Regions from separate parts of the Neorhizobium sp. NCHU2750 genome, predicted to be linked through region 2. Evidence: predicted binding sites of a transcription regulator. Region 2 holds the regulator's gene; the other holds the start of a gene.
What was found. Region 2 encodes PhoB, which activates phosphate uptake and scavenging genes when phosphate is short. Its sites were predicted from a motif close to TGTCATNNANCTGTCAT; they were not measured.
Positions count from the first base shown of each region.

Region 1: a site for PhoB is predicted at 1,113-1,129, ahead of NCHU2750_RS07405 (BtaA family protein). Genes of this name have one in related genera too.

Region 1 is NZ_CP030827.1:1,507,275-1,513,356, reverse strand. Features, by position in the region: gene NCHU2750_RS07410 (serine hydrolase domain-containing protein) at 1-999, opposite strand, end outside; gene NCHU2750_RS07405 (BtaA family protein) at 1,233-2,513, shown strand; gene NCHU2750_RS07400 (class I SAM-dependent methyltransferase) at 2,549-3,175, shown strand; gene NCHU2750_RS07395 (glycoside hydrolase family 25 protein) at 3,312-4,148, shown strand; gene NCHU2750_RS07390 (lytic murein transglycosylase) at 4,342-5,532, shown strand; gene NCHU2750_RS07385 (hypothetical protein) at 5,662-5,859, opposite strand.
Region 2 is NZ_CP030827.1:101,482-107,563, forward strand. Features, by position in the region: gene pstC (phosphate ABC transporter permease subunit PstC) at 1-114, shown strand, start outside; gene pstA (phosphate ABC transporter permease PstA) at 119-958, shown strand; gene pstB (phosphate ABC transporter ATP-binding protein PstB) at 967-1,761, shown strand; gene phoU (phosphate signaling complex protein PhoU) at 1,840-2,553, shown strand; gene phoB (phosphate regulon transcriptional regulator PhoB) at 2,597-3,280, shown strand; gene NCHU2750_RS00515 (PACE efflux transporter) at 3,362-3,796, opposite strand; gene NCHU2750_RS00520 (GcrA family cell cycle regulator) at 4,004-4,537, opposite strand; gene NCHU2750_RS30270 (hypothetical protein) at 4,771-4,914, opposite strand; gene NCHU2750_RS00525 (aspartate aminotransferase family protein) at 4,944-6,082, shown strand, end outside.

The sequences.
Region 1 (6,082 bases), 1.4 Mb from region 2:
GTAGGAACTGCCGACAAAGGTGCCCGCAGCGTCCGTTTCGATCACCGCCGAGCGCATGCCGAGAGGGGCAAAGAGCGCCTTTTGCGGATAGGCGAGCGCCTCTTCGGCGCTGCCCGCATGGGCCATCCAGATCTTCGACAGAAGCACCGGCGTGCCGGAGGAATAGGTGAAGCGGCTGCCGATACCCGCCTCCAGAGGCAGGCTTTCGACGAAGCGTGCCATGTCGGGCTCGAGGAACAGCATCCGCGTCACGTCGGCCACGCTGCCATAGTTCTCGTTGAAGGCGAGACCGCTTTCCATCGACAGAAGATCGGCCAGCCGAATGCCGGCACGCGCGTCGTCCTTCCATGCCGGAAAAAGGTTCTTCTCCTCAAGCGAGATTTTTCCCTCGGCCACAAGGCGGCCGATGATGGCAGCCGTGACGGTCTTGGTCATCGACCAGCCGAGAAGCGGCATGGAGGCAGAGAACCCATCACCATAGGTCTCGGCGGCAAGCCGCCCATCCTTGACAACGACCACGCCACGCATGCCGGGCCCTGTTAAAGCCCTGTCTGAAACAACGGCTTGAAGCATCGGATCTACCTGGTCTTTGTTTCCTGTTGGCCATAGCCCATCCAGCGGCTCCGATGCCGCCTGCACGGGAACGGAAAGCTCAGCCGGCATTGCGCCATCGGGCACGACCGTGCAGCCTGCGCCATCGCGATAGATGGCCAGGCTCGGCGCAATCCACCCCAGAAGCGCTGCATCGACGCGCCTGCCGTTGGGATCGACGGCGACCCGCATCAGCCGCAGCAGCGGATTGCCGGGCGCCTGAACGTCCTCCGCCAGAACCTTCTCCGCATCACGCCCTGCAAGGAAGACATTGGAGCAGACGATCTTTGCCGCATAACCGCTGCCGACCCTCAGCAGTTCGGGAGGCGACAGATAAAGCCAGCCCGCGCCGCCGGCGACGATCAGCAGCATGATGGCGGCAAGCCCGCGAAGAATATGCCTGAACACGAAGCCCCTCCCTTGATCCGCTCGCATGGGTCTGCGCCATGCAAGCAAAATCTTCCCGACAGGAAAAGCCACTTTCGGCCGATCGGCACCAAAGAGATGCAGACCACAACCCGCGTCACGAAGCTGTTGCACGAAGCAGCTACACGCGTTCGAGCTCCAAATCACCAGACTTGGAGCGTCCTTTGCGCATCCAAAAGGATGCACGGCGCTCCATATGAGGCAGGATTTCACTCATGGCAGATATCGTCGAAGATCGTGGCTTGCAGCGCAACCGCAAGCTCAAGGATGCCCTTCTCCAGCACAAGGCGCTTTCCGCCCACGGGCTTTCGGAGCGGCTTTTCGGGCTGCTGTTTTCCGGCCTCGTCTACCCGCAGATCTGGGAAGACCCGTCGGTCGACATGGAGGCCATGGAACTTGCCGAAGGACATTCGATCGTCACGATCGGTTCCGGCGGCTGCAATATGCTCGCCTATCTGTCGCGCTCGCCTTCACGCATCGACGTCGTCGATCTCAACCGCCACCATATCGCGCTCAACCGGCTGAAGCTCGCCGCTTTCCGGCATCTTCCCTCGCATGCGGATATCGTGCGCTATTTCGGCATGGACGGCGTGAAGAGCAACAGCCGCGCGTTCGACCAGCATATCGCCGGCATGCTCGACGAAACGACGGAAGCCTATTGGCAGAAGCGCTCGATCACCGGGCGCCGCCGGATCGACGTGTTCAAGCGCAATATCTACCGCACAGGCCTGCTCGGGCGGTTTATCACCATCGGCCATGTGGTCGCCCGCATGCATGGCGTCGATCTCAAGGAATTTGCCAAGGCCCGCTCCATCCGCGAACAGCGCCAGTATTTCGACGCCCATATCGCGCCGCTCTTCGACCGGCCGCTGATCCGTTTCGTCACCAGCCGCAAGAGCTCGCTGTTCGGCCTCGGCATTCCGCCGCAGCAATATGACGAGCTCGCAAGCCTTGCGCCGAACGGCTCCATTGCACCGGTGCTGCGCGAGCGGCTGGAAAAGCTCGCCTGCCATTTCCCGCTGCGCGACAATTATTTCGCCTGGCAGGCCTTTGCCCGCCGCTACCCGCGCCCGGAAGAAGGCAACCTGCCGGTCTATCTGCGGGTGGAAAACTACAAGGCGATCCGCAACAATGCCGAGCGGGTCAACGTGCATCACGAGAGCGTCACCGGGTTGCTCGCCCGCAAGCCGGCCGGATCGGTCGACCGGTTCGTGCTACTCGATGCGCAGGACTGGATGACCGACGAGCAGCTCAACGCGCTGTGGAGCGAGATCAACCGCACGGCTGCGACAGGCGCAAGGGTGATCTTCCGCACGGCCGCGGAAAAGAGCGTCATCGAGGGTCGCGTCGCCGATGCCGTCCGGCAGCAATGGACCTATCTTTCGGAGCGTTCCGCCGAACTCAACCTACAGGACCGCTCGGCCATCTATGGCGGCTTCCACATCTATGTGAAGGCCGATGACGCGAAGGCAGACGACGTAAAGGCTGGCCAGTGAGCGCCGGCACCGCCTCGGGCGGCCACGCGGCCGATATGGATCGTATGTACCGCTACCAGCGGCACATCTACGACCTCACCCGCAAATACTATCTTTTCGGCCGTAACCGGATGATTGCCGGGCTCGATGCCCCGGCGGGTGCGAGCATTCTCGAAGTCGGCTGCGGCACGGGCCGCAACCTGATGCTCGCCCGGCGGCTTTATCCGGCCGCCAAGCTCTACGGGCTCGACATCTCGCAGGAGATGCTGCAGACGGCACGGGCCAAGTTTGCCGGCAAGGCAGACAAGGGAACCATGCCGACGCTCGTCGTGGCGGATGCCACCGCCTTTCGCGCCGGCGACTTCGGCACGGATGGTTTCGACCGGGTGATGATCCCCTATGCCCTGTCGATGATCCCCGGCTGGGAACAGGCAATCGCCGCATCGCTTGCGACCCTGAAGCCGGGCGGTTCGCTGCATATCGTCGATTTCGGCCAGCAGGAAGGGCTGCCGGCGTGGTTCCGCAGCATGCTGCAGGCCTGGCTTGCCCGCTTCCACGTGACGCCGCGAAGCAATCTTCGCATGGTGCTGGAAGGCCAGAGCGAGGCGGCCAGGGCGCAGATGATGTTCGAGGACATCGGCCGCGGCTATGCGTGGCATGCGGTCATCCGCAGACCGGGATGACGAGAACGGCCCCGACTCTCGGGGCCGATGCGGCAAGGTTGCGATGACGGTACCGACCTGCTCTAACGCATTCTTTACGGCGTTATGGTAAACAGGATATTCAAATCGCTGCTGCCGACATCACACCGGACCCTTCATGCCCCGTATTCTCCTGGCCCTCGTCGCGCCCGTCCTCATTGCAACGACCCTTCTGGCATCGGGCTGCACGTCGACGAGCTATGACCTGATGGATACGGGATCGATCGGCCATACCAAGTTCCGTGACAGCGATCCGCAGGATTTCGGCCGGGACAATCCGGGCCGGCACCAGGTTCATGGCATCGACCTGTCGAAGTGGAACGGCACGGACATCGACTGGCAGACGGTGAAGAAATCCGGCGTCGCCTTCGTTTTTCTCAAGGGCACCGAGGGCAAGGACCGGATCGATTCGGCCTTCGAGACCAATTGGCGCAACGCCGCGGCCGCCGGCATTCCGCATGCCGCCTATCACTTCTACTATTTCTGCTCGACGCCGGAAGAACAGGCCGACTGGTTCATCGCCAATGTGCCGAAGGAGGCGAACATGCTGCCCCCGGTCGTCGATATGGAATGGAATCATGCCTCGCCGACCTGCCAGCTGAAACCCGATGCGGCGACTGTTCGCGACGTGATGGGCCGCTTCATGGCCCGGCTCGAGGCCTATTATGGCAAGAAGCCGATCATCTATACATCGGTCGATTTCCATCGCGACAATCTGGTCGGCGCCTTCAAGGACCATCAGTTCTGGCTGAGATCGGTGGCCGCCCATCCGTCGCAGATCTATCCCGACCGCAAATGGGCCTTCTGGCAATATACGGGAACCGGCATCGTGCCGGGCATCAAGGGCGAGACGGACCTCAACGTATTCTCGGGCTCCACCAAGGACTGGAACAGCTGGGTCGCTGCGGCAAACCAGCAGGTCGTGGCGAGTTCCGACGCTGGCAAAGTCAGGTAGAGTGCGCTAAATAGCCGCCAGCCGCGATTTTTCCTGAAAGCCAAAGGCGGACCGGAGAACGCGGGCTATTGCTCACTCCAATCGACATCGTGCAGTTTCATCACGCAAAGATCGTCGCCAGATCACCTCAGGATCGCCCATGCCATTCCTCGACCGCCGCCACCTTGCCATCGCAGCCCTTATCGCCGGGGGCATGGCCACCCCTGCCCCAGTCTTCGCACAGACGCCGGCTACCGCCCCGGCAGCTCAGCCGGCGGCAGCCCCCGCAGCGCCTTGCGGTGGCGACCTTTCGGCCTTTCTGGATGGCGTAAAGCAGGAGGCCATTGCCAAGGGCATTCCGGCGAGCGCGGCAGACGAGGCGCTCGCAGGCGCCCAGATCGACCCGAAAGTGCTCGCCCGCGACCGTGCGCAGGGTGTGTTTCGCCAGACATTCCTCGAATTCTCACAGCGCACCGTCAGCCAGGCCCGGCTCGACATCGGCCGCCAGAAGCTGAAGCAGTATGCCGATGTGTTTGCCCGCGCCGAGAACGAGTTCGGCGTTCCCGCCGGCGTGGTCACCGCCTTCTGGGCTATGGAGACCGATTTCGGCGCCGTGCAGGGCGATTTCAACACCCGCAACGCGCTGGTCACCATGGCGCATGACTGCCGCCGCCCGGAGCTTTTCCGGCCGCAGCTGATTGCGCTGATCGAGATGGTGCAGCATGGCGACCTCAACCCTGCGACCAATACCGGCGCATGGGCCGGCGAAGTCGGTCAGGTGCAGATGCTGCCGGAAGACATCATCGCCTATGGCGTCGACGGCGACAATAGCGGCCATATCGACGTCAAGGGCAGCGCGCCGGACGCCATCCTGACCGCGGCAAAGTTCATCCAGAGCATGGGCTTCCAGAAGGGCCAGCCATGGATTCAGGAAGTAACGCTGCCGGAAAACCTGCCTTTCGAAAAATCCGGTCTCGGCAATGAAATTCCGGCGAGCCAGTGGTTTTCCTACGGCGTGACGCCGCGTGACGGCAATACCAGCTTCGGCAACCTCAAGGCAGCGCTCATCCTGCCGCAGGGCCGCCATGGACCGGCCTTCCTGACCTATCCGAATTTCAACATCTATCTGCAGTGGAACCAGTCGTTCATATACACGACCTCGGCTGCCTATTTCGCCACCCGCCTTTCCGGTGCGCCGCCCTACCAGAAGGGCAACCCGGAACCGGGCCTCGATGTCGATGCGATGAAGCAGTTGCAGGAAAAGCTCGATGCCCATGGGCACGACGTCGGCAAGATCGACGGCATTCTCGGCTCCGGCACCCGTCAGGCCATTCAGGCAGAGCAGGTGCGCCTCGGCATGCCCGCAGACGGCTGGCCGACGCAGGCACTTCTCCAGGCACTCTGAGAAATAGACTTCAGACCTTTGAGAGGGCTGCCGCATCGCGGCGGCCCTTTTCTATTGAGGCAGCGTTACGATCACGACATGGAACGCAACGCATGCACGCCTCAGGCGACAGTTGAGAAGAAAAGCCGCTCAGGAGTGAGGGCGCGGCGGCTCGTTGGATTTGCGCGCCACCTGATAGTCCTGCCCATAGGAGGCACGGAGGCTGCCGCTTGCATCAAGATCGGCCTGGCGGGCCAAAGCCGCGGCAAAAAGACCATCGGGATAGGTACCGGTTCCATCGATGTCTACGAGGGATGGGCGAAGGGCGTTGACGAATTTGCTGAGCATGGGTCCGAACCTCCATTCACGGTATTGCGACGCTTAAAGCGCTGGCCGCGCCTTTCAGTTCCACGTTGGTGGAAAGAAGTTAAAAATTAACCATGGCGAACGACCTCTCTTTGACAGCAGCGTGATTTTTTCGCGGCAGTGGATGCGGCAAGAAAAATCCGCCTGTTGGCGATCTAACCGCTTGCGCCGCCATTCGATTCGTTCTAAATGCGCCTCCACACAC
Region 2 (6,082 bases):
CTCTACGTATCGTCGCTGATGTCGCTCGGCCTCATCCTCTTCTTCATCACCTTCCTCATTCTGGCAGCCGCCCGCTACATGCTGCTGCGGATGGGTCGCCAGGCAGGAGCTTGATCTCATGAGCACGATCTATGCACGCCGAAAGGCCACCAACGGATTGATGATGGGTCTCTGCGTCGCCGCTGCCGCAATCGGCCTCGCCTGGCTGGCACTCATCCTCGGGGCGCTGCTCTACAAGGGGCTGGCTGGCGTCAATCTCGCCGTCTTCACCGAAATGACCCCGCCTCCGGGTTCCGCCGGCGGTCTGCTCAATGCCATCTATGGCAGCGTGATCGTCTCGATCATCGCCATGATCATCGGCACGCCGATCGGCATCCTTGCCGGCACCTACATGGCTGAATACGGACGCTTCAGCAAGCTGACCATGATCGTGCGCTTCATCAACGATATCCTTCTCTCGGCGCCGTCGATCATCATTGGCCTGTTCGTCTACGAATTGCTGGTCCGTCCGATGGGGCATTTCTCGGGCATTGCCGGCTCCGTGGCGCTCGCGATCCTGGTTGTCCCGGTTGTCGTCCGCACCACCGAAGACATGCTGAACCTCGTGCCCAACGCCCTGCGCGAAGCCGGGACCGCGATCGGTGCGCCGCGCTGGATCGTCATCCGCTCGGTCGGTTATCGCGCTGCGATGTCGGGCATCGTGACGGGTGTGCTCCTGGCCATCGCCCGCATTTCGGGCGAGACGGCACCGCTTCTCTTCACGGCTCTGAACAATCAGTTCTGGAGCAGCAATCTCAATGCGCCGATCGCCAGCCTGCCGGTTACTATCTTCCAGTTCGCGCTGAGCCCCTATGCCGAATGGCAGCAGCTTGCCTGGACCGGTGCCCTCATCATCACCCTCACGGTTCTGTCGCTGAGCATCATCGCCCGCAGCCTCACCGGACGTAAAGAAGGATAATGACCGAAATGGTTTCCTTGGAAAAAGTTGCTCCGCAGAATGTCTCCGACCGCGCCAAGATCGAGATCAAGAATCTCAACTTCTACTACGGTGAATCGAAGGCCCTGAAGGACATCTCGATGGTCCTGCCCGAGCGCAGCGTCACCGCCTTCATCGGTCCGTCGGGCTGTGGCAAGTCGACCCTGCTGCGTGTGTTGAACCGCATCTACGAACTTTACCCGAAGCAGCGCGCCGACGGCGAAGTTCTGGTCGACGGCAAGAACATTCTCGACCGCAACCAGGACCTCAACCTGCTGCGCACCAAGGTTGGTATGGTGTTCCAGAAGCCGACGCCGTTCCCCATGTCGATCTACGAGAACATCGCCTTCGGCGTCCGTCTCTATGAACAGGTCTCCAAGGCAGAGATGGACGAGCGCGTCGAGGCGGCACTGCGCCGTGCGGCCCTGTGGAATGAAGTCAAGGACAAGCTGAATGCCAGCGGCACAAGCCTTTCCGGTGGTCAGCAGCAGCGCCTCTGCATCGCCCGTACCGTTGCCGTCAAGCCGGAGATCATCCTGCTCGACGAGCCGGCATCGGCTCTCGACCCGCTCTCGACCGCAAAGATCGAGGAACTGATCGACGAACTGCGCGCCGAATACACGATCGTCATCGTCACCCACAACATGCAGCAGGCTGCCCGCGTCTCGCGCCAGACCGCCTTCATGTATCTCGGCGAGCTGATCGAATTCGACGAGACGGCGAAGATCTTCACCTCTCCGCGTGAGAAGCGCACCCAGGATTACGTCACCGGCCGCTTCGGCTGATCGGTTTCGTTTCAGGCCCAAAACCCTGCGACCCAGTCGCACGATTTTCGTGAATATTGTTTCCGGAAGGACCCGAAGATGGCTTCGACCCACACGCTATCGGCTTTCGATGAAGAACTGCAATACCTGACCCGCCGCATCTCCGAAATGGGCGGCCTGGCCGAGCAGATGTGCGGCGATGCCGTGCGTGCCCTGGTCAATTCGGACTCTTCGCTGGCGCAGAAGGTAATCTCCGACGACGTGATCCTCGACCACGGCGAACGCGAGATCCAGGACAAGGCGATCAGCACCATTGCCCGCCGCCAGCCGGTTGCGGCAGACCTGCGCGAAATCGTCGGCACACTGCGCATCGCAGCCGATCTGGAGCGCGTCGGCGATCTCGGCAAGAACACCGCCAAGCGCGTCATCGCGGTGCAGGGCACCGGCGTACCGCGCAAGCTCGCCCGCGGCATCGAGCATCTGTCCGATCTGGCGCTCGTCCAGCTCAAGGAAGTGCTGGACGTCTATGCCAGCCGTTCGGCGGAGAAGGCCGAAGCCATCCGCCTGCGCGACGAAGAGATCGACGCAATGTACACGTCGCTGTTCCGCGAGCTTCTGACCTACATGATGGAAGATCCGCGCAACATCACCACCTGCACGCATCTGCTGTTCTGCGCCAAGAACATCGAGCGCATCGGGGACCACGCGACCAATATCGCAGAAACCATCTACTACATTACGACTGGTGCCCAGCCGGAAGGCGAACGTCCGAAGGACGATACGTCGAACACGGTCGGTGCTCTCGCCAACTGAGCCCTTTGGGCTCGGTGGGCTGATGTGACGGAGCGAATTGAGCATGCAGCCAAGAATTGCTGTCGTGGAAGACGAGGAAGCGCTGAGCGTCCTCCTCCGCTATAATCTCGAAGCCGAGGGCTACGAGGTCGAGACGATCTTGAGAGGGGATGAAGCCGAGATCAGGCTGCAGGAACGTGCGCCTGACCTTCTTATCCTCGACTGGATGCTTCCCGGCGTGTCGGGTATCGAGCTTTGCCGGCGTCTACGCATGCGGCCCGAAACCGAGCGCCTTCCCGTCATCATGCTGACGGCACGCGGCGAGGAGAGCGAACGTGTTCGCGGATTGGCCACCGGTGCCGACGATTACGTCGTCAAGCCATTCTCGACGCCGGAGCTGATGGCTCGCGTCAAGGCGATGCTGCGCCGCGCCAAGCCCGAAGTTCTCTCCAGCGTCTTGCGCTGCGGAGACATTGAGCTCGATCGCGAAACGCACCGCGTTCATCGCAAGAGCCGTGAAGTCCGTCTCGGGCCGACGGAATTCCGCCTTCTGGAATTCCTGATGACTTCGCCCGGCCGCGTCTTTTCCCGCTCGCAGCTTCTCGATGGCGTCTGGGGCCATGACATCTACGTCGACGAACGCACCGTCGACGTCCATGTCGGCCGCCTGCGCAAGGCGCTCAACTTTTCCAACATGCAGGATGTCATCCGCACCGTTCGCGGCGCGGGCTATTCGATGGAGTCTTGATCGGACGTCGATCGCAACGTGTGAAATCCCGGCCCGAGCGTGATCACTCACCTCGGGCTGTTTTCGTTTCTGTCGTAACCTTCAGGCTCTGGCCTGCTCTCGCCATTCGGGCAGGGGGAATAGCCTGTCATAGGCCAGATTGAAGAAGAAGGCATAGACCAGGTAAAACAGCGCGAAAGATATATCCATCACCAGTGCCTGGAGGAGGCCGACGCCGAGATACCAGGCGATGAACGGCATCAGCACGATCAGCAGGCCAAGCTCGAACAGCACCGAATGCGCGACCCGCAGCCACACGCTTTTCTGCGTGCCGCCGCGAAATTTCTGCATCAACTGGTCGAAGCCGAGATTGTAGAGATAGTTCCAGCCCGTCGCCACCGTGGCCGAGACGATGCCGACGACACCAATATGGCTGACCGGCAGGCCGAACACGAATGCCGCCAGCGGCGTGAAGATCGCAAGTCCGATGATTTCGAAACTGATGGCGTGGCGAATATGATCGCTTGTGCTGCGCATGTCTGCAAACCCCATGGGCTCTGCCGGGTCGTCCCGGCGATTGATACCCGTTCTGGGGGAGGCCGTCCTCACGGCACATCAGATAGTGGTTTGAAAGCCTGTCCGCAAGTTTTCTCTGGCGCCGCGGTGTCGCAGGTCGCTCGCCCGATTGCGGCAAACAAAAAAGCGGGCTTCGAGCCCGCTTTTTCCAGAAGATCCAGCCTTGGATCAGGAGCGTGTTGCAGCCTTGCGGCGGTCGTGGACCGGCTGATAGGCGAGCTTTGCATGATAGTTGCAATAGGGCGAGGAGTCCGGGGACTCGCAGCCGCAGAAGTGGAATTCGTCGGTCAGCGGATCGCCGACCGGCCACTTGCAGGTGCGTTCGGTCAGTTCGGTCAGGGCAAGCTTGCGGGAGATCGGAACGACGACGTTGGAAGCCGGGCGATAGACCAGTTCCTGCGATGCCTCGAACTCGACCTCTTCCTTGAGTGCCGTAGCACCGACCGGGCGAGCAATCGTGCGGGTGGGCGCGCGACCAGCAAAGCTCGGAGCCCGGGGAGCGGCAGCTGCAGGGCGCTTGGGAGCGCGGTTGGTCGGAACGGTGCCGCCGGCCTTTGCGCGACCCGGCAGGTTGAGGCGGTGGACCTTGCCGATGACGGCATTGCGGCTGACGCCACCAAGCTGCGCCGCGATCTGGCTGGCGCTCAGGCCTTCGGCCCATAGCCTCTTGAGTTTCTCGACGCGCTCGTCCGTCCAGTTCATGCCCGTTCTCCGCCTTTGAACGTTGGTGGCATGCAGAATCCCTCACCATTGCCGCGGAAGACATTCCGCAACACGCACTACATCTATGCTTTTGGTGACTAGTTCCGCCGCATGCAGTCTAGTAATTGATCATTAACCTAGAGGTCGGCGGACTCCGTGACAAGAGTCCCCGGAATCGCCGCGAATCGTTTTCCGGGTTTTCCCCAACTTGCTTTCTGAGAGAGTCATTTTTGTCACAGCTTCGGCCGACCGAAATTTCGGCTGAAATGGCACTCAAATTGCCGTGTTTTCATGACTTTTGTTGACTTTCCCCAGGTGAATGGTGATAGTGCCGCCGCCGCCCCGTGGGCGGCATTTTGATTTTCTGGAATGTCCATTGCTGGACGCCTTAGGAGTGATTGTCGCCATGGCTGAATCTGCGCTTTTCGACACGTTTGCCCGGGCCCCCCTGCGCTTCGAGCGCGGCGAGGGTGTATGGCTGGTGACGGAAAGCGGCGAGCGATATCTCGATTTCGGCGCCGGCGTTGCGGTCACCTCCTGCGGCCATGCCAACCCTCACCTCGTCGCCGCGCTGAAGTCGCAGGCCGAGAAGGTCTGGCATCTGTCGAACCTCTACGAAATCCCCGAGCAGGAGCGTCTTGCCCGCAGGCTGACGGAAGCCACCTTCGCCGACAAGGTCTTCTTCACCAATTCGGGCGCCGAAGCGCTGGAATGCGCCATCAAGACGGCCCGTCGCTATCATTTCTCCAAGGGCCATCCGGAAAAGTTCCACATCATCACCTTCGAAGGTGCCTTCCACGGCCGGACCATCGCGACGATCGCCGCCGGCGGCCAGGAAAAATACATGGAAGGTTTCGGCCCGAAGGCCGAAGGCTTCGATCAGGTGCCTTTCGGCGACCTCGATGCGCTGAATGCGGCGATCAACGAGAACACCGGCGCCCTGCTGATCGAGCCGATCCAGGGCGAAGGCGGTGTTCGCCCGGTTCCGAAGGAATTCATGCGGGAACTGCGCCGTATCTGCGACGAAAAGGGCCTGCTGCTCATTCTCGACGAGGTACAGACCGGCGTCGGCCGTACCGGCAAGCTGTTTGCCCACGAATGGGCAGGCGTTACACCCGATATCATGGCGATCGCCAAGGGCATCGGCGGCGGCTTCCCGTTCGGCGCCTGCCTTGCCACGGCCGAAGCCGCATCCGGCATGAAGCCCGGCATTCATGGCACCACCTATGGCGGCAATCCGCTGGCCATGGCCTGCGGCAATGCGGTCCTCGATATCGTGCTGGCCGACGGCTTCCTCGAAAACGTCCGTGATGTCGCACTTGTCTTCCGTCAGGGCCTTGCCGCTCTGAAAGACCGCTTCCCGACGGTGATCGAGGATATCCGCGGCGAGGGCCTGCTTCTCGGCGTCAAGGCCAAGATACCGGCCGGCGATCTCGTGACCGGCCTGCGCAACGAACATCTGCTGGCCGTGCCGGCCGGCGACAACGTCGTGCGTCTTCTGCCGCCGCTCGTCGTCACCGCCGAAGAGGCACGCGAGGGCTTGGC